Regions from separate parts of the Paenibacillus sp. 01T431 genome, predicted to be linked through region 1. Evidence: riboswitches for the same ligand, from Rfam matches in the RefSeq annotation. Region 1 holds a riboswitch; each other region holds the start of a gene.
What was found. Region 1 has a riboswitch for ZMP and ZTP ahead of rpiB (ribose 5-phosphate isomerase B). Riboswitches for the same ligand answer to the same signal wherever they lie in the genome.

Region 2: linked by a shared signal. The riboswitch ahead of AC1DM9_RS22795 (IMP cyclohydrolase) and the one ahead of rpiB (ribose 5-phosphate isomerase B) in region 1 are both predicted to bind ZMP and ZTP.
Region 3: linked by a shared signal. The riboswitch ahead of AC1DM9_RS01395 (bifunctional 5,10-methylenetetrahydrofolate dehydrogenase/5,10-methenyltetrahydrofolate cyclohydrolase) and the one ahead of rpiB (ribose 5-phosphate isomerase B) in region 1 are both predicted to bind ZMP and ZTP.

The regions. Positions count from the first base shown of each region.
Region 1 is NZ_JBFTPT010000010.1:135,904-142,333, reverse strand. It holds gene AC1DM9_RS19330 (serine hydroxymethyltransferase) at 1-112, opposite strand, end outside; gene AC1DM9_RS19325 (TIGR01440 family protein) at 211-816, opposite strand; gene rpiB (ribose 5-phosphate isomerase B) at 833-1,291, opposite strand; ZMP/ZTP riboswitch at 1,390-1,470, opposite strand; gene AC1DM9_RS19315 (low molecular weight protein arginine phosphatase) at 1,554-2,132, opposite strand; gene AC1DM9_RS19310 (manganese efflux pump MntP) at 2,275-2,835, opposite strand; gene AC1DM9_RS19305 (L-threonylcarbamoyladenylate synthase) at 2,959-4,020, opposite strand; gene spoIIR (stage II sporulation protein R) at 4,145-4,909, opposite strand; gene AC1DM9_RS19295 (RNA polymerase sigma-70 factor) at 5,094-5,966, shown strand; gene AC1DM9_RS19290 (carboxymuconolactone decarboxylase family protein) at 6,125-6,430, shown strand, end outside.
Region 2 is NZ_JBFTPT010000013.1:56,976-63,405, reverse strand. It holds gene AC1DM9_RS22805 (S-layer homology domain-containing protein) at 1-2,911, opposite strand, end outside; gene AC1DM9_RS22800 (hypothetical protein) at 3,075-3,806, opposite strand; gene AC1DM9_RS22795 (IMP cyclohydrolase) at 4,061-4,774, opposite strand; ZMP/ZTP riboswitch at 4,834-4,913, opposite strand; gene AC1DM9_RS22790 (S-layer homology domain-containing protein) at 5,143-6,381, opposite strand.
Region 3 is NZ_JBFTPT010000001.1:311,796-318,225, reverse strand. It holds gene AC1DM9_RS01400 (ABC transporter ATP-binding protein) at 1-965, opposite strand, end outside; ZMP/ZTP riboswitch at 1,147-1,225, shown strand; gene AC1DM9_RS01395 (bifunctional 5,10-methylenetetrahydrofolate dehydrogenase/5,10-methenyltetrahydrofolate cyclohydrolase) at 1,291-2,136, shown strand; gene AC1DM9_RS01390 (sugar-binding transcriptional regulator) at 2,214-3,170, opposite strand; gene AC1DM9_RS01385 (5'-nucleotidase C-terminal domain-containing protein) at 3,341-6,430, opposite strand, start outside.

The DNA.
Region 1 (6,430 bases):
CTTCGCTAACGATGTTCTCGGATGCGATAAGCTCGATATTGTCACGTTGACGAGTAAGTTCTAGTCCTAGAGCTTTCAATACTTCTGGGTCTTGTTTGCGCAAATTTTCCATGATTAAATTCCTCCTCAAATTAGATACCCTTTATCAAGCAAAAACGTCTTCGGTGTCCTTTAGACGCTGAAAATCAAAAAATTATGGCTATAAATCAACTATTCGCAAGTTCCAGCAGATTGCTCTACCGTTAGATTCTCGCTAAGCTCGTATACTGCTCGGGAGCCGCCTATTAACTTTGGCCTTGTGATAGCCATCGTGACATGCGCTCCGCCAATTTCACGAATCGTCGGACGAACGGGAACAGCCACCCGCTTCAAATGCATACCGATAAACGTATCACCTATATCGATGCCCGCATGCGCCTGCACCGTTTCCACCAAACAAGGCTCCTTCAGCTGACGATAGGCATAGGCTGCCATGGAACCGCCCGCTTTAGGCACTGGCACTGCACCTACAATATCAAGCCCCAATCGTTCTGCGGAAGCTTGATCAATGACAAGCGCGCGATTCAGATGCTCACAGCATTGATAAACGGGAATAAAGCCAACTTCGCTGCGAACCGTTTCAACGCCTGCGTAAATTTGTGCAGCCGTTTCAATGGTGCCCGAAGTCCCGATGCGATGACCAAGCACCTCACTAGTACTTACACCGATTACTAGCAGCTGACTCATACCAAGCTTGCCTGCCGCTGCCAGTTCCCGAACAATTTGCTCAACCTGTTCTGCAATGCTTCCTAGCTGTACGTTTTCGTCTACGTTCATTGCGAATGCCCCCTAATTAGGACTGGCTGCTGTACTGTTCTTCAATTTGTTTCACTTTACTAACACGACCGACATGACGTTCTCCATTTGAGAACGGCGTTTCAAGCCATATGCGAATAATTTCGAGTGCCACTCCAGGACCGATCACTCGTTCCCCAAGCGCCAAAACATTAGTATCATTATGCTCCCGAGTGGCTTTGGCTGATAACATATCATTCACAAGCGCACAGCGGATGCCGCGTACTTTATTAGCCGCAATCGACATGCCGATACCTGTTCCACAAATGAGTATACCGCGCTCTGCTTTGCCGCTCGTAACAAGGTCGCATACGGGCAATGCATAGTCCGGATAATCGACGGATTGGTCACAGTTGCAACCAAGATCTTCAATTTCATGACCAAGCGATTGAAGAAACGGTACAACTTCATCCTTCAAACGATAACCTGCATGGTCAGCACCAATAGCAATTTTCAACGCAAAAGACCTCCTTAGAAATGAAACATCACAGTGCTAGTATACCTATTTTTGCCCAAAAAGACGAAAAAAGAGCAAGACATGCTTATTAGCATGCTGCTCTTTGCCCAGGCGACCGGCCGTATATTCCGATGCTCCACCGTGGTTACCCACTTCCGTCGCCAGTTACATCGGAAACCGTATATTGTCATTTTATTATATCTTATACAGTTGCAAAAATCAATCGAATGGAAGCAAAAATGGCTTCTGCAACCCTAAATACTTATCTTTTGGCAAGCTTGTCCAGCAGCTTGACGAGCGCGTCCTCTATTTCATTAGCACTGCTGCTGTATATAGCAAGCGAGCCTCCAAAAGGATCAACGATGTCAAAGCTCGGTATGCGACGCTCCAGCTCAAGCAATCGTCTTCTCTCGCCAGTCGTCAGCTGTTGGCCAAGCGCCTGCTTCATATGAAGCTCTGTATAGAGCTGCTCCAGCTCCTCAATATCCGCGAGCACTTGAGCGTCTTGATTTGCATATTCCTTTAACGTATAGATTTTGTCGACCGCTTCGGGATGCCATTGCAGCAAACCGCGCTTATGATTGACCGTCATTGTCAAAATAATATCAGCCCAACCAACCGCCTCGCTCGTCAGCGCCAGCGACGTGCTCTTATGCTCGATGTCCCGCTGCCTAAGAGTCTCCACAGCATGAGCTGACACAGGCAGTCCATCAATAGTAGATATGCCTGCGGAGCGAACGGCTACGGTGATCCCTCTCAGAGCAGCCATTCGGCGAAGCATAGCCTCTGCCATCGGTGAGCGGCATGTATTGCCTGTACATACAAATAAAATACGTTTCACACTGCCAACTCCTTTTTGCACGTTATTCCAAGCTGTTCAACGATTAAGCGAAAACACCTGCAGCGTTCCTTAGATGCTAAAGCAGCTTTGACTTGAAATTTAAAATAAGACTGCAATATTGTTCTGCTTTCTTACTTATATTCTAAAAGATAAACAAGATGCCGAACACGAACAAAATTCCTCCGCCTATGGCCTCGCCATATTCGCCAAGCTGACCGCTGACTTTACGCCCCAGCATTAAACCACATATCGACATCAGCCCGCCGAGCAGACCGATAAGTAAAACCGTCATCAACATGTTTGCAGCGAACATCCCAAGCGTAATGCCTACTGAGAACGAGTCGATACTGACGCTAAGCGAAAGCACGAGCAAGCCCCAAAAAGATTTATGGTCAAAAGATTGAACCGCCTCGCCGCGCAGCGAGCTATAAATCATATGTCCGCCGAGCAGCACTAGCAAAATGCCTGCCGCAGTCGTGGCTACATCTCCAAGCAAGGAGCCCACGTATTGACCTGTAAAAATACCTGCCAGCGGCATGATCATATGAAACAACGCAGTTACAATGCCCAGCTTCAAAATATCTCGCAGCCTTATGCCTTTGAGCCCTATGCCGAGCCCAAGAGAAAATGCGTCTAGACTGAGTGCCACCGCAATAATAAGCAGCGTCAAAAACTGTCCAGCTTGTAATTGTGCTTCAATCACAGCCTATCTCCCCCATGTCCGCTTGTAGTCTTTACCAAACATATGCGGACATGAGGACAAACATACTAGTGCGGTTTCAAGCTAATTCAGTTTCAAAAATGATCGTTCCCCTTAGAACACTTTCTATACACGAATAATTCGGTTTCCAGCCGCTTTGGCCAACCGATTCATAAGCGCTGCGCCGATCCCATGCTCCGTGCAGCCCTCTGCCCAAATACGCTGAGCGCCTGCCCCGTCAAAATCACGCAATGCGGCATAAAGCTGATGCGCTGCTGTGCCAAGCTCCGCCTCGCTGCCTAATGAGAAAACATGATCTGCATCGTAGCGATTCAATCTCTCTTCGAAAGCAAGTACGCCAGTTACCTCGCCGCGCATCTTTGCAGCTTCTACTTGATCTTGAATGTAAGCTGCGACAGCTTCAAAATGTCCTTGCACAAGCTCAAGCTCCCCTTGTGGCGCATAATGAGTATATTTCATGCCTGGTGATCGCGGAGCCGACTCCGGTTCTTCTATCGAGGCACTATCAATCAACGCATGGGGTGCCGCTTCTTGAAGCGCTTCGCGCGTAATGCCGCCTGGCCGCAAAATACGAATGCCATGCTCGCCAGCAAGCTCAATTACAGTAGATTCCAGGCCGACGCCTGTTGCACCGTCATCAACAAGACCATCGATCCGCCCATCCAGATCCTCCAGCACATGCTCAGCAAGTGTTGGGCTTGGCCTTCCAGAACGATTGGCGCTTGGTGCAGCAATTGGACAATCTGCGATCTCAAGCAGCGCAAGCGCTGTTCTATGATCCGGTATTCGAATACCAACGGTAGACAGTCCAGCCGTTACGAGCGGCGATAACGCATCCTCACGAACGGGCAGTACAATGGTAAGTGGCCCTGGCCAAAACTGTTCCATCAACGATGAAGCCAGCTCCGAATACGGCAGCACCAGCTCATCTAACTGCTTGCGACCCGCAATATGCACAATGAGAGGGTTGTCCGATGGACGTCCCTTTGCGGTGAATATCCGCTCAACCGCCGCCGAGCTGCGAGCATCCGCGCCAAGCCCATAAACCGTCTCCGTAGGGAAAGCAATAATACCGCCTTCTCTTAATTGGCTGGCAGCTTCCGATAATTGTTCGCGCAGCTGAGAATCATGAGCCTGCTTTACGCGCCATACATTTGTTTTAGTCATCTCTATCCTTCAATCCTTGCTCTTAATTGAAATTGTTCATTCATTCGTTATTATAGCATAAGCACCCGCAAACAAGCAGAAACGACAACTGCACCTTTACATTCAAAGGTGCAGCTGTCGTTTCTTATGAAAACAGTGATTTAATCCAATTGATAAAAGATTCGATCATTTCCCAAATAAAAAATTTTGCTTCCGGCGCTTCGCCTTGGGAAGGAGTATCTGCTGGAGCTGCTGCTAAGGAAGCTGTCTTAGCCGCTGCACTATTCGATTTCACAACTGATGCTTGCTCTGTCTCTGTTCCAGCTGCTGCTGATGCTTCACCGCTTACAGCATCGATAAAACATAACGGCGGGAACAATACACACCACCAATTTTGTCCGCCGCCTTCGCCAAGTGTAATACGAAGGGCTTCATAGTCGCCAGCAGGGTAAACTTGATTGCCGTACATTTTTGTCGGGAACGGTACCATTCCAAGCTCTGCGGATGAGCCATATTCAAAGCCGCGGCTCTTGAGCACTTCTGCTGTAATGCGTTCAATTTCAGGCATATTGGCGAGAATCGTCTGACGTGCTTCCTCAATCGTCTGAGGTCCCGTCACCCAGCTATTCATCGCTTTAACGATTTCATCCCGGACAAGACGTTTCACGACTTGATCAGCAGGATTATCGGAATTGGCTAAAATACGAAGGCGAATGGCTTCCTGCGGAATTTCTCCGCCTGCAACCGCAGCATCCATTTGCTGAGCTTCCCAGCTCATAATTAAAATGATAAGTGCAAAAATTATAAAACCATATGATTTGCGATAAACAAATTTATTAGCCTTACCCGAATTAGAATGAGCGGATTTAGAAATATTGGAATAGGAATGAATAGAATAATGGCTGGACATATAACACAAGCTCCTCTCGTCGCACCCGTCAGTGCGTCTGCTTGCGTTCCGGAACGTATCTATCCGTCATTATGTCCGTTAAGCTTAATATATAAACCTATCAATCTATCTATTTTTTATCTTATCGCAGACGCTCTTCTAGCAAGTTATACTATTTTCAATAAATGAGAAGGATGGATGAAGAATGGATTTCCAAAATACTTATGCAGCGTATCGACCGCTGCTCCATTCCATTGCTTATCGGATGCTTGGCACATTCAGCGAGGCCGAGGATTTGGTCCAGGATGTGTTTGCAGACTACAGCCTTTTGGACCCTAGTGAAATTAAAAATGAGAAGGCCTATCTCGTTCGAATGCTCACTAACCGCTCGATCAATCTCAGCCAATCCGCTCGCAAAAGAAAAGAAGTATATGTTGGACAGTGGCTGCCCGAACCAGACGTCAGCACCGTAAAACAAGACCCTGCTGAAATTTATGCGGAGCATGAAGAGATTTCCTACGCGCTGCTTGTCATGCTTGAGCAGCTCACAGCCGTTGAGCGGGCTGTGTTTATTTTAAGAGAATCGCTTCAATACGATTATGAGGATATTGCTTCATGCTTACATAAAACGACAGCAAACTGTCGTAAAATATACAGCCGAGCCAAAGAGAAGCTTCAGGAAGATAGGTCGATGCTTCCCATGAACACGGATAAAGCCGAGACCCTCGCTGTTGCCTTCATGGAAGCAGCTTCCTCTGGAAATTTCGAGAAGTTGATTTCTCTTTTGTCCGAAGAAGCGATACTTGTCTCCGATGGAGGAGGCAAGGTACGTGCAGCTATTTTCGCTATTATTAGCAGAGAAAGAGTCATCGCCTTTTTGAAGGGTGTTATTCCGAAGACCTTCTTGGGAGATGGCCATCAATTCGCTGACGTGAACGGACAAGCTGGTGTCATCGTTAACCAAGCCGGTATGCCAAGAAGTGTGATCAGCTTTCGGCTCGATGAGGAAGGGCAGAAGGTGGAGCGGATTTATGTCATGTTGAACCCTGATAAGCTGAAGCATATTCGGATCGAATGACCATCTGAAAATTTACGAACCGCCAATTTCGAACACCGGATGACTAAACAAGGACGTCTAAATAAAAAAAAAAATTCAACCTTCTGTCACAACCGATAACTGTGTTTTGTCTTAGAGGATGAAAGCAAATAATTAGAACATAGAGGAGAATGAGGAACATGACAGAAAGAGTCCAAATAGCAAAAGAAATACCTGCTGCATATCAGGCAATGAGCGGATTGGAAAAATACCTAGGCACTACGAGCATCGACAAGCAGCTGCTAGAATTGATTAAAATTCGCGCATCGCAAATAAATGGCTGTGCATTCTGCATTAATATGCACACGAAGGACGCTAGAAGCTTGGGTGAGACTGAGCAGCGGATTTATGCATTGAGCGCTTGGCGCGATACGCCTTACTTTACGAAGGAGGAGCGAGCGGTACTCGCTTTGACGGAGGCTGTCACAGTCATTACGAAGGAGCAT
Region 2 (6,430 bases), on a different contig from region 1:
ATACGGAGAAATCATAAACCGGTCTGTCACCCAAAGCTTCCTTGCCCTCGTCAGTCAGCTCTACTTTCGTAATAATAATGCTGATGTCACCCGCTTCAGCCGAATTGCTGATGCTTTCGATTGCTTTTGCATCAAAAACGACAGTGCCAACGCCAAGATTGGCCTTCACACCCGCATTTGTGTTTGAAGCTACTTCATTAAACGATTTTCTAGGAATGCTCAGCTCTACAGATTTAGTTTGAGCTGTAGCTTCAACCTTAAGCTCAACGACAGAGGTTTTGCCTGCTGCTTCCGCTTTCTTTGCAAGCTCAACTAGGCTTGTAATAGAAGCTGCGGTTGCTTTCGCTACGGTTGCACCTGTCGCAGCATCGGTTGTTGCTGTGATCGTTGCTGATGGTGCTGTACCATCATTGTCTCCGCCTGCTGGAGGTGTAGGTGTAGGCGTTGGATTTGGGCCATTGTTTCCACCACTTGGAGGGGATACATAATTAGGTACAATGACATCTAGCACTGCGCCGGCATTATAGCCTTCCTTAGCCGCAAACCTCACGTTGTAAGTGCCTGATGATAAACCAGTAATAGATGGCGCTGTAGCCGCTTGATAGGACTCAGCTCCTGACAGCTTGTATTCAAGTGCTGTCGTTGTTCCTGTAATTTGTCCATCATTATTAGCTGAAGAGGTAGGAGCTACACCCGTCAAGCCTGATGGTTCCGGCTGCTCTTGTAGAGCAAACGCTTTGATAACGATATTAATTGCTGGGCTTGCACTGAATCCAGGTTTAGCTGCAAATCTGATATTGTAGGTGCCTGCTGCGAGACCAGTTATCGCTGGTTCTATTGCCGCTTGATAAGCATCCGTTCCATCTAATCTGTATTCTAGAGCTGCAGTCGTTCCTGTAATTTGTCCATCGTTATTAGCAATCGTTGTCGGTGATACGCCTGTTAAGCCAGTCGGCGCTTCTTGCGCTTCCTCGCCGTAAGCCGGAATAACAACCTCTACTTTAGGGCTTGGGCGATATCCTTCTTTTGCCGCGTAACGAACATCATAAGTACCGTAAACAAGATCTGTAACAGACGGTTCTGTTGCACGAATATAATCGGATAACGAATTAGACAACTTGTATTCAAGCGCTGTCGTCGTTCCTGTAATTTTACCGTCATTGTTAGCTGATGTCGTTGGTGCAACGCCTGCCAGCCCTGTTGGTGCAGCTTGGTCTTGAATATAGGATGGAACCACTACGTTCACAGCTTCGCCCGCTTTGTACGAAACAGCTGCGGGAATTCCTGCTGTATGAGGACCATTGTATCCAAGCTTGGATGCATATCTAACATTGTAAGTGCCTGGCACTAAGTTAGTTATTGCATCACCAGTTACAGCCTTGTAATCCGTTTCACTTTCAAGCTTGTATTCTAGCGCTTTGCCTTTCGTTCCTGTAATTTGACCATCATTTTCATCGGATGAGGTTGGTTTAACCGCTGTCAGCCCTGTAGGTTTGGCCTCAACTCTTGCGAATAGGCTTTTCAAAGCATTCGTATAGTTATTGTAATTCACACCAGTAAGCCCGCTGCTTACATAATCAGGTTGAATATTGGTCCAAGAATACATCAATTCAATATGCCCAAGAATTGGAGCCCTGTTGCCATCAGCATCCTTGTTGTCTTTGTTATATTGAAAGAGGTAAGGAACCTGAGCTTTGCTTGCGATTACTTCTACGCCGTTCTCATTCGTATACTTTACATTGTTGCTTGCTTTTACATATTGTGTTTTGATATCAGGCAAATATTTGTTAATCAAATCTACATACAGATTGGCATTTGGATGATTCGTATCTCTCGTTTGAAAGAATATGCCGTTATGCGGGTCAGCGTTCGGGTCTTTATTAAGATCCAGGATCGAAATTCCCGAATCCAGCTTGGTGTCCCAAAAATAAACTTTATCAATGTTATTTTTTTTCGCATATTCGTTAATAAACTTAATGGCTGCTTGTGTATTCGGGCACCAAGAGCCGCCGAACAAGATCGTATAATTCCCTTCGCTCTCGAGAATCTTCGTCAATTGGTGATAGGTTACATGTTCAAATACGAGATCGCCATCCGATTCGTCAAAAATAACCGTTTCTTTTTTGTTGATGATTGATCCGTTTCTATTGAAAGCTGCTTTGATAGAATTCGAACGGTTAATCGTATCAAATGAAGTGATTCCTTCAAATACTTGACTCACTTTTGCTTTGTAAGCATCTACTTTGCCCGTGTCCAAAACACCATCTGTTAAATAATCGTTCCATACATTCGTTGATGCCAAAGAGGAAACAATTTTCTTTTTGTTATACACAAACAAGAATGGTGCTTCAATTTTTTTCGCTGAGCCTTCTGAAATTACTGTGCCCTTGCTGTCTTTTTTCGTATAGCTAACGATATCTCCTGCTGGAAGTACTTCATCGAGGTTCGTTAAATATTTTTTGACCAGCTCGACATACGCTTCTGCAAAATCAAAAGTGTTGTTGCCGACTTTGATTTCTTTCGTTTGCGTTTCAGCAATCTCTAGTGATTTGCCATCTAACCTCGTATCAAAGTTATAGATGGTTTTTACGCCGTATTGCTTCGCCACCTGATTAATAAAGCCGATATTCGCTTGTGTTTTATCGCTCCAAGCTCCGCCAAACAACACCACATACGTGCCTTCGCTGTCAAAGAGATTAATAATATCTTCATACGTTACCGTTTGAAGAATATGGTTCTCATCATCCAAATGATCATACACATTATTAAAATAGTTATAATGGCTGGCGCCGCTATTTACTAGAGTTTCCGAAGCTGGATTGGCATTAACGATATTGGCAGCCGGCAAAATTAATAACGCAGCCAATATAAGAGCTAACCATCTTTTGGATGTATTAAATTGTAATTTCATGTTCATTCCTCGTTTTCATCAAATTTTGTCGATGTGCCAAGTGTGAAATATGTATTCTCCACTAGTCGCTTCAAGATCTCGTGCAGGGAGCCGGTCATAAGAGGCTGATCTGCCTCTTATGACCACCCCCATTTCATAACTCATGAATACGTATTTCTTGTTTCTAGCAGATTTCTTCTTCCGTCGTCGATGGTGCTGGCTGTTGACCTTCGGAAGACGATGATGATGATGAAGAGGATGAAGCAGGAGCCTCTGAGGATGATGGTGCTTTCGGCTGTACCGTATCTTTTTTCACAAATGAGACCGATTTAGATGGTTTCTTTTCTTCTTTCGCAGCTGGCTCCGCTGGTTTCGATTGTGTTTCTTCTTTCGCAGCAGGTGCTGCTGCTTTTGGCTCTTCTTTCACAACGGCTGCAGCTTTAGGCTGGCTTTCTTCTTTCACTGTCGTTGCTGCTTTAGGCTGGGCAGCTTCTTTCGGCTGTGTTGCTGTTTTTTCAACCGATGTATTTGCTTTAGCCGCAGGCTCTTCCTTTGCTGCTGCCGCTTTAGCTGCAGGCGCCTCTTCCTTCTTATCTACAGCAAGAGTAACTTTGGATTTATCTTCTTGTTTCGCATCTGCTTTTTCTGCTTCAGGTTTATTTGCCTCTATCGTGTCCGCCGTTTTTGTTTGCGGTTGTTTTTCGCCTTCTGCTGCAGCTGTGTTTACTTCTGATTTTTTCTCTGTGTCAGAAACGGTAATGATTTTGGATTGATTCTCTTCCTTTGCTTCGGTAACAATTGCAGCGTTGTCCTTCACCGCAGGCGCACCTTGCGCCTGTTTGGCAGATACGACAACATAGGTTAGGGCTGAGAAGGCTACTGTTGCAGAAATTAATGTTAGTGTTAGTTTTTTCATGATTGTAAACATCCCTTTCGCTTCGCTCTTTGAGCTTTTTTGTTTTTTTGGATAAAAAAAGGAGACCCAACAAGGCGCAGAACTGCGCTCCTATTGAATCTCTGGTGGTCCAGTAGATTATCTTCTTTTGTCATCCTACAAAATGGTTTTTCAACTCACTTTGAATATATTCCTATATTATTCCTCAGAAACGACCCTGTCAACGATTATTTAAATTTTTCCCATCGTTTTTGTCGGAATTAATTATATAGACACTAAAACGTCTGATTTTTATTTATTATTTTAAATTCCACCTTACGATCATCGGTATGAATAAACTTCACAAGCAATGAAATTTTATGATCTGCGTTTATGCTGCTCCAGTAAAATCGAGCCGTTTCATCCATTGAATCAAATAAAGGAACCTCCAGCGGTTCACCTTCAAAAGATCTCAAAATACCATTTTCTTCACCTTTATAAGTGTGAATGCAATGACCTATCCCTTTTGTAAAAGAGTCGTAATGAAAGAAATGACGGATGCAAAATGACGGATCGTTTTGCCTTGTTTTCAAAATGGACAAGCTGTACACAGCTGATTCAGTATCAATAATACCGGAAATACGCGGTGTATAATGGGGAGCATCCGGTTCAAACTTTCTGCTTTTTAATGCATCTTCAAACGTTTCTTTTTTGCCATAAGCTTCATAGATGGTTTCCGTCTGATCTCCATTGGAAATGATGTCCATCCCATTAATACTCTTTATCGGATTATAAATAATCAATGAAGGGTCTTCCATTTTTGCCGCATCATATGCTCTATTTTTTACAAACTGCTCCTTACGCTCAAAGATTCGGTTGCGACTGTTCACGCTTCTGCCCATTATCCAATACACTTGAGCAAAATGTTTTCCTGACGGGCTCATCCCCATGATTATCGTTCTACCAGGATACGGATTATTAAATAACTGATCTTCATAGGACTGCAACATACTCACCTCAACCTTTTTATTTTATCTGAAAATAAAAAAAGCATTTGATCATTGATCAAATACTTTGCCCAGGCGCACGACATATGAAATAGGTGCTCCCTCGTGGTCATCCACGTTTACGCCAGTTGCACCCACCTAAAATTTACATTTATTATAGTTCGATATCGCAATTGAAATCAAGCTCTATTACAGACTAACTATGAAAGTTAACGCGTATATTTTCTAACGAACTGTATCGTGCTTATTATGCAGAAAACTAAGCGCTGCTGGATTCGCAAGCTATATTTTTGATTGTTGAGCAATGAAAAAAGGGCTGTTCCAAAAGTAGAAAAATCTACTTTCAGGACAGCCCTTCACTTATATAAACCTTATTTCACTTCAATTGATTTAACTGTACCATTGTCGCCTTTTACTTGTACATATTGACCAGCCTTCAGCTGCGAGGAGTCACCTGTGATGACTACACTTGGATCAATGCTGAATGTTGTGACAACTGCCTGTGAGTTTTCATATCGAGTAATGAGAGAAACCGTCGTCAATTTCGCCTGATTGTTGAACGTTAATGTATTAATAATTCCGTTCTCCGAGAAAGCTGTACTAACAGGAGCCGACTTCGTTACTTCAATAAATACGATACGATTAAGATACGTACGAACGAGTACCTCATCACCTGCTCGGAGTGAGCTCACTGGCGATTTTTTATCATCTCGGAAAATAAACACATTCGAGTCTAATGCTAGTGAAACCTCCGTGTTATCTCCTTTAACAACCGTCAACTTGCCATCAGCAGGAGCTGCTTTTAGCTTGCCTAAAATGGCTTGTGCATCATGATTAGGCATTTCCGTATCTGTACGATCGAGAAGCGCTGCCAGCTCTGCACGGGTTACTGGTTGATTAGGACGGAACGTTTTTCCATTCTTATCATTGTAGCCGGTAATAATGCCTTTCTTCAAAGCAAGAGCAACATAACCTACAGATCCAGCAGGGATCTCTTTTGCATCCTTAAAGTCAAGCTTCGTATTATTGAGCGCCTTCGCTTCGTCTTCCAGTTTAAGCGCTTTTACGAGAAGAATCGTAGACCATAGTCTTGTCGCGTTTGCTTCCGGTTTCACTTCCGATTCAGTCTCAGAGAATAGATCGTTCTCCAGCGCTACTGCAACGTAACCAACAGCCCAAGGGTATTTTTTTGCGATTTTATCCCCGTCATTAAATTGCAAGTCCGTTTTCATTTTATCTGCTGATTCCGCTTGTGAGCGAAGACCCATCAATCTGACAGCAGCAGTCAACGTTTCAATACGGTTGATTTTCTGATTAGGCTTAAATGTACCATCCTCATAGCCAGTAAATACGCCCTTCGACGCTAACCGCATAATGTATTCCATAGCCCACTTCAGATCGTCCTCATCTTGAAATTGCCATGTTACTTTATGTTTATCGTCCTTGTCATACTTGTCATCCTTGTCCTCATGACGGCCTTTATCATCATTACGATCGCCATCATGCCCTTTGCCTTTACCGCCATCTGCAAAAGCTGACGTCGCACCGCCTGCAAGCATTAGCAGCGCAAGCGAAGAAATTGCTGTCTTTTTCCACATGGTTTGTTTCATCAAGAAAGCCACACTCCTTTTTCGATTGCGGGTTTTGCCGCATTTTTTA
Region 3 (6,430 bases), on a different contig from region 1:
TTTCGTTCAGCTGTCCATTTATCTGCCGGAACCTCCAATATCTCGTTAATGCGGTCAGCAGAAGCCTTGGCCCGAGAGATTGCAATCAATTGATTTCCAAGTCCTAGAGTAGAAAAGAGAAGCTGTGTAATATAAGTTAAAAAGGCGGCGAGACTGCCCACCGACAGCGCCCCGTGCTCAGAGAGCATTCCGCCATACCATAATGCAGCTACAATACTAAAATTAAGAATGATCGACACAAGCGGCGTATTAAGCGCAACGATCTTAGCTGCTTTTAGACTGGCATGCAGTAGATTTGAGTTCGTTTCATTAAAACGTTCTTCCTCGTAATCGGACCTTACAAATGCTTTCACAACGCGGATACCAGACAAGTTTTCTTGCATCACGGTATTCACTTGATCAAGCCGATGCTGCATCATTGAAAACAAAGGGACGGTAATCCGAGTTGTAATGATGAGGAAGAGAGCTAATAAGGGTATCATTGCGAGCAAAATAATAGACAGGCGCGGGCTGATGACAAAAGCCATGATCAGACTGCCGATAATAATGAATGAACTGCGTGCAAATACGCGGAGCAGCAGCAATACTAAGTTCTGAATTTGTGTGACATCACCCGTCAGTCTCGTCACGATGGAGCCTGAACCAAAACGGTCAAGCGATCGAAGCGACAGCGACTGTATTTTTTGAAACAGCTCCTGCCTCAGATCAGCCCCAAAGTTTTGCGATGCTATCGTCGAGAACACCGTGCAGCCGACACCTGCGATTAGTCCGATCAATGCGGCGATCAGCATTTTGGGCGCGGTGCTCGCGATTGCTGTGAGATCACCTGCTATAATGCCCTCATTCACAATGCTCGCCATGAATCGCGGCTGCAGCAAATCCATGACCACCTCTAGCAGCATAAACAGCGGTGCCAGCACAGCGCTCAGCCAATATTTCCTCAAAAATCTAGTGAGCTTTAACAACTTACCACCTCAATCTCCCATCATTTTGCGCAAACTGCAATAAAGAGGGCAGCGCGACCCGCTCCCTCTTGATAAAGTAATTATAGCATCCATCCTCTCGTTTCTACACCTAAATAATCATAAAATAATGTTAATGACTCGCTTTTGAACTTTCCACCTGTTAAAATCAAAATACCATTTAAAAGCTGTGCGTAACTGGCGGAACATGGGCAACCATGAGGAAGCGCACAGATCATTAGCCGTACGCCTGGGCAAAGGTAAGGGGACATACCCCTTGCCTTTTTATGTTTTTTTAACATTTATTTATAAGGGGCTGAGGTAGAAGATGACCGAGAAACTGATTTTGGATGGAGCCATTGTGGCCGATGCGATTAAAGAGCAGCTGAAAGAAAGAGTTGAGATTCTTAGCAAGCGGGGAATCATTCCATGCTTAGCGACGATACTGGTGGGCGATGACCCTGCGTCTGAAACCTACGTTCGAATGAAGGGCAATGCATGCAAGCGGCTTGGCATTGATTCCAAACGTATTCATTTGAACAAAAACATTTCAACGGATGATTTAATTGACGTTATTTTGCAGCTTAATGAAGACCCGCTTATTCACGGCATCCTCTTGCAGCACCCTGTACCGCATCAAATTGATGAGCGTGCTGCCTTTGAAGCGATTAGTATCCATAAGGATGTTGATGGTGTAACCGCGTTAGGTTTTGCTCAAAATGCATTTGGTTATGCCCAGTATCCGTCATGTACCCCTGCTGCTATTATGGCTATTCTTGATTACTATGAAATCAAGGTCGAAGGCAAACATGCCGTCGTCGTTGGACGAAGCCCGATTCTAGGCAAACCCGTTTCTCAGATGCTGCTGAACCGCAATGCAACCGTAACAACCTGTCATTCCAAAACAGAAAATTTAGCGGAGCTATTGCGTCTTGCCGATATCGTCGTTGCTGCAGTCGGCAAACCAAGCTTTATTCAAGGCGAATGGATTCGCGATGGCGCTGTAGTACTTGATGCAGGGTACAACAAAGGGAATATTGGGGACGTTGACTACGAGGCATGCCTAGCAAAAGCAAGTGCGATCACCCCTGTGCCTGCAGGCGTAGGTCCTGTTACGATCGCCACGCTTCTGAAGCATACGGTTGACTCCGCTGAGCGATTTGCACTTCAATAAGAGATATAGGAAGAAAAACGAGGGGATCTTATTTGCCGCTTTGCAGCTAAGATCCCCTCGTTTGTTCTATGGGATGTCTACACATCCCGTTCTAATAAATACCTCGCTGTAAACTGATCGGTAATGAGTACATTCGTGTAGCCGCCGCGCAGCGCGCCATAAATGCCATCTACCTTCTTCGCTCCGCCTGCCACAAGTATCGACTGGTCCTTGCGTTTCAGTTCATCGAGACTGATTCCAATCGTGCGCTGGTTCATGAGTGTTGAACAAATATTGCCTGTAATATCGATATAGCGTGAGCATATATCGCCAGCTGCTTTCTCGCGAATAATTTCCAGATCTGAATCTGTGAAATAATTGGCTCTAATTAATACAGAATCATCCGTAGGTGCTCCTACGGTTACAACGGCAATATTAGAAAGCTTCCCTAGCTCCAAAATATTGCGGATATGGCGATCCGATTCAATCGTCCGCTTCACAACCTCATGGTCAACAAGCGCCGGCAGCGGAATAAAGTAAGGTATCGTATGGAAAGCCTTGCCGAATAAATGAACAATTTCATAAGCGTATGTATTGGTTTCCGAATGGCTAACCCCGCCGTTGAGCTGCACGACCTTTACGTCGCGAACCGGCTTATCCTTAAGCTGAGAAGCCATTTGAAAGAGCGTCGTTCCCCACGTTGTCGCAATGATATCGCCATCTTTTACCGTATCGTATAAATAGTTCGCTGCCGCTTCGCCAATATACTTTTTTACGATGCTGTCCTCATACTGAGGCACAGAAACGATAACCGCTTTTTTCAGCCCAAACTTCGCTTCCAATCGATTCGCCAGAACAAAATTGTTTTCGTTCGGGTGTACGATTTTTATTTGAACATACCCCTCATCCTTCGCCTGCTGTAAAAATCTTGATATCGTAGGGCGCGATACCCCCAGCTTCTGAGCGATTTCTTCCTGATTATAATCCAGTTCATAATACAGCCTTGCTACATCAATCATTTTGCTAAGCTTATCATCCAGTCGATCATCAGCCATCCAAGTTTCACTCTTTCTATTTATGTCTAGAAATGCAAACGGTATCTACTCCCTCTAATTTAACATAGGTTTCAAATGAAGTGTCGCCTTCTTTGTATGAAAACAACAAATCTTACTAAAAAAAACGTCCCCCCCACTCATAACAAGTGGAATGGGACGCTTTTGCTTAATTAAATTCCGTTTCTTCCTTCATACTCTAGTGCGGACAAAATCAGTGTAACCACATCTGCTCTTGTTGCATTTTTCTTAGGTGCAAATTTATTGCCGCCCATGCCTGCTACTAGTCCTTCGGCTTGTGCCGCAGCGATATAAGGACGAGCCCATACAGGAATGTCACTCAAATCAGCAAACGTCGGCTTCGCCTTCGGATCAACTTTAATGCCTAGTGCGCGAACAAGAATTACGGTCATTTCCGTTCTTGTTAATTCACTTGATGGTCGAAGCGTATTATCCTCGTAGCCCGCAATGACCTTATCCTCGATAAGCTGTGCAAAGAAGGAGCGTGCCCATGCAGGAACTTGACCCGCATCTGCAAAGTCCAGCTTGCTTGTCGACGATTCAAGCTTCAGCGCTCTGCCAACCATTGTAATAAATTGTGCTCTTGTTGCTGTGTCTCCAGGGTGGAACGTACCGTCTCCATACCCATTAACAAACCCAATTTCCACTGCCTTCGATATAGCATCTGCAGCCCAGTGGCCGCGTACATCACTAAATGTGATGGTTGGCGTCGGTGTTGGTGTCGTCACCGGCGGTGTCGTCGGTGTTGGCGTTGGTGTCGGCGTCGGTGTTGTCACCGGCGGTGTTGTTGGTGTTGGAGTAGGTGTTGGAACTACAACATTCACATCAACAATACGTCCTTCTGTCGTTGCATTAATCGTACCTAATTGATTGATATACTCCAAGAATACCTCGTAGTCAACAATATTCATTTCGTGCTGGCGTCCAGCATCTTTGGCTTGCTTCATCGAACGATAGAAATCGCCGCCATTAGCCATAAATGAGTTTGTTGCTACAAAATAATAAGCATTCAAATCAATTGCACTGTAGCTGCCGTCTGCGTTTTTGATTTCAACCTTCGTAATGCGTTCGCCAGCCTGCTTAAGAATTCCGTCTGCATCCAAAATTTCTGGTTTCTTACTAGAATCGTAGTAGAAGCGCATTCCTGATACTTGCGGGAAGCGGCCTTGTCCTGTTTCGATTCCACTCACACCGTTCTCAAGCGCAGCAATAATTTCTTGGCCCGTCATACGAAGCGCTGTAAGGTTGTTTCCGAAAGGCATCACCGTTAGCAACTCACCCATCATGATGTCTCCATCTACTTTACCTTCAGCTGTCTTCTTAATCGAAGCGCGAATGCCGCCGCCATTCTGAATACCTACATAACCTTTTACATCTAATTCCTTTAATGCCTCATTGCTGTTTACAAAGCTTTTTACTTTGGAGACCATTCCGTCTGTCATTAGGTTTCCGAGATTGGTTTCCTTTGCTCGTGCAGAAGCACGTTCACCATCTAGGAACACATTTGTTTTGCCGATCACTTGTTTCTGAATACTCTCAACACCCGCACTGTATGGCTTCAGCATTTCAACAGCTTCCGGGTCTGCTGCATAACCGCTAACTGTAAGCAGCTTGCCATTCCATGCGGTCAATACCCCTTTGTTATTGAACTCGAGGTCCAAACGGCCCAAATAATTGCCATACTCTTCTGCCTGTACAACGAGAGTTGGTTCTCCCGCAGCATGATATACAAGCGGTGCGTCAACCTTCGTGTGGCTATGTCCACCGACGATAACGTCAATGCCTGTAACCTTCTCAGCCAATACCTTATCAAATTCATTTCCTAGATGCGTCAATGCCACAATCTTATTGATGCCTTCTTTTTGGAGCATTTTGACCGTTTCTTCAGCTTTCTTAATATAATCCTCGAACACAATATTATCTCCTGGCGAAGCAAGGAATTTTGTGTCCTCCGTTGTTAAGCCGAATACGCCGATCTTTTGCCCGCCTTCATCCAATATGATCGCGTCATAAATTTTACCTTTCGCAGCTGGTTTACCGATTGCCTGCTCAGACACAAGTCCGTTCATTGCAGGTTCCTTGCTGAAGTCGATATTTGAGCTTACAAACGGGAACTCCGCTTTTTTGATAAAATCAGCAAGTACGGATGGACCTTTATCGAATTCGTGGTTTCCGAATACCATCGCGTCATAACCGATCTTATTCATAAACTCCAAGTCCGCTTGACCAAGATATTTGTTGAAGAACAGCGTTCCTGAGAACACATCACCTGCATCAAGCAAAATAGAGTCTTTTACTTCTGCACGAATTTCTTTAATCGCTGTAAAACGTTTTGCAATCGAATCAAGGTGAGCATGCGTGTCGTTCACATGCATAATCGTTAGCTTGAATGGATCGTTCTCACCTGGAAGAGGCTCGCCTTTTAGATCAACAATCCGCCCTTCAACAGCTGAAGTTGCCGCCGTAATAGTTCCAAGCTTCTGAATGTAGCTCGTAAATACTTCATAGTCCGGCAAATACAATAAGTTTACGCGTCCTTCTTTATAGGCCTTCTCAAGTGAAGCATAGAAATCTCCGCCTTTGGCCGTAAAAGCATTTGTTGCAACTTCATATTTTGCTTTCAAATCAATCGGAACGTAGCTATCTCCGTTTTTCACTTGAATGCGCACTACACGCTCGTTCACTGGTTTAGTCGAGTCATAGTCAAAACGCATTCCAGCGATATGCGGGAAGCGACCGTCCTTAGTCGTTGTAATCGTAGACACACCGTTTTCCATTGCATCCTTGATTTCTTGTCCCGTTAATGTGATCGTAACCAAATCGTTATTGAATGGAAGAACAGTTAATACTTCCCCCTGAGTGATCGGCCCTTCGCTAATCGTTTCACGTATGCCACCGCCATTTTGCAGCGCAATGACCGCATTTGTTCCTGCCGCTTTCGCTGCTGCCAGCATACCGTCAGCGATTAAATTTCCAAGGTTTGTTTCTTTTGAGCGCACATCAGCACGAAGGCCATTCAAAATAACATCCGTATTCCCTACTACCGTTTTTGACATCTCAAGAACGCCAGGCTTGTATTTCGATTCTAAAATTTGTTTAGCGTCGGCATCCTCAGCAATGTTAAACTCCTTACCCGTCATCGCATCGATGGATATCAGTTGATCATGCCATTTGGTTAGAATACCTTCATCGTTAAAGCTCACTTCAAGCTTGCCAAGGAACTGGCCTTTTTCACCTGTTTG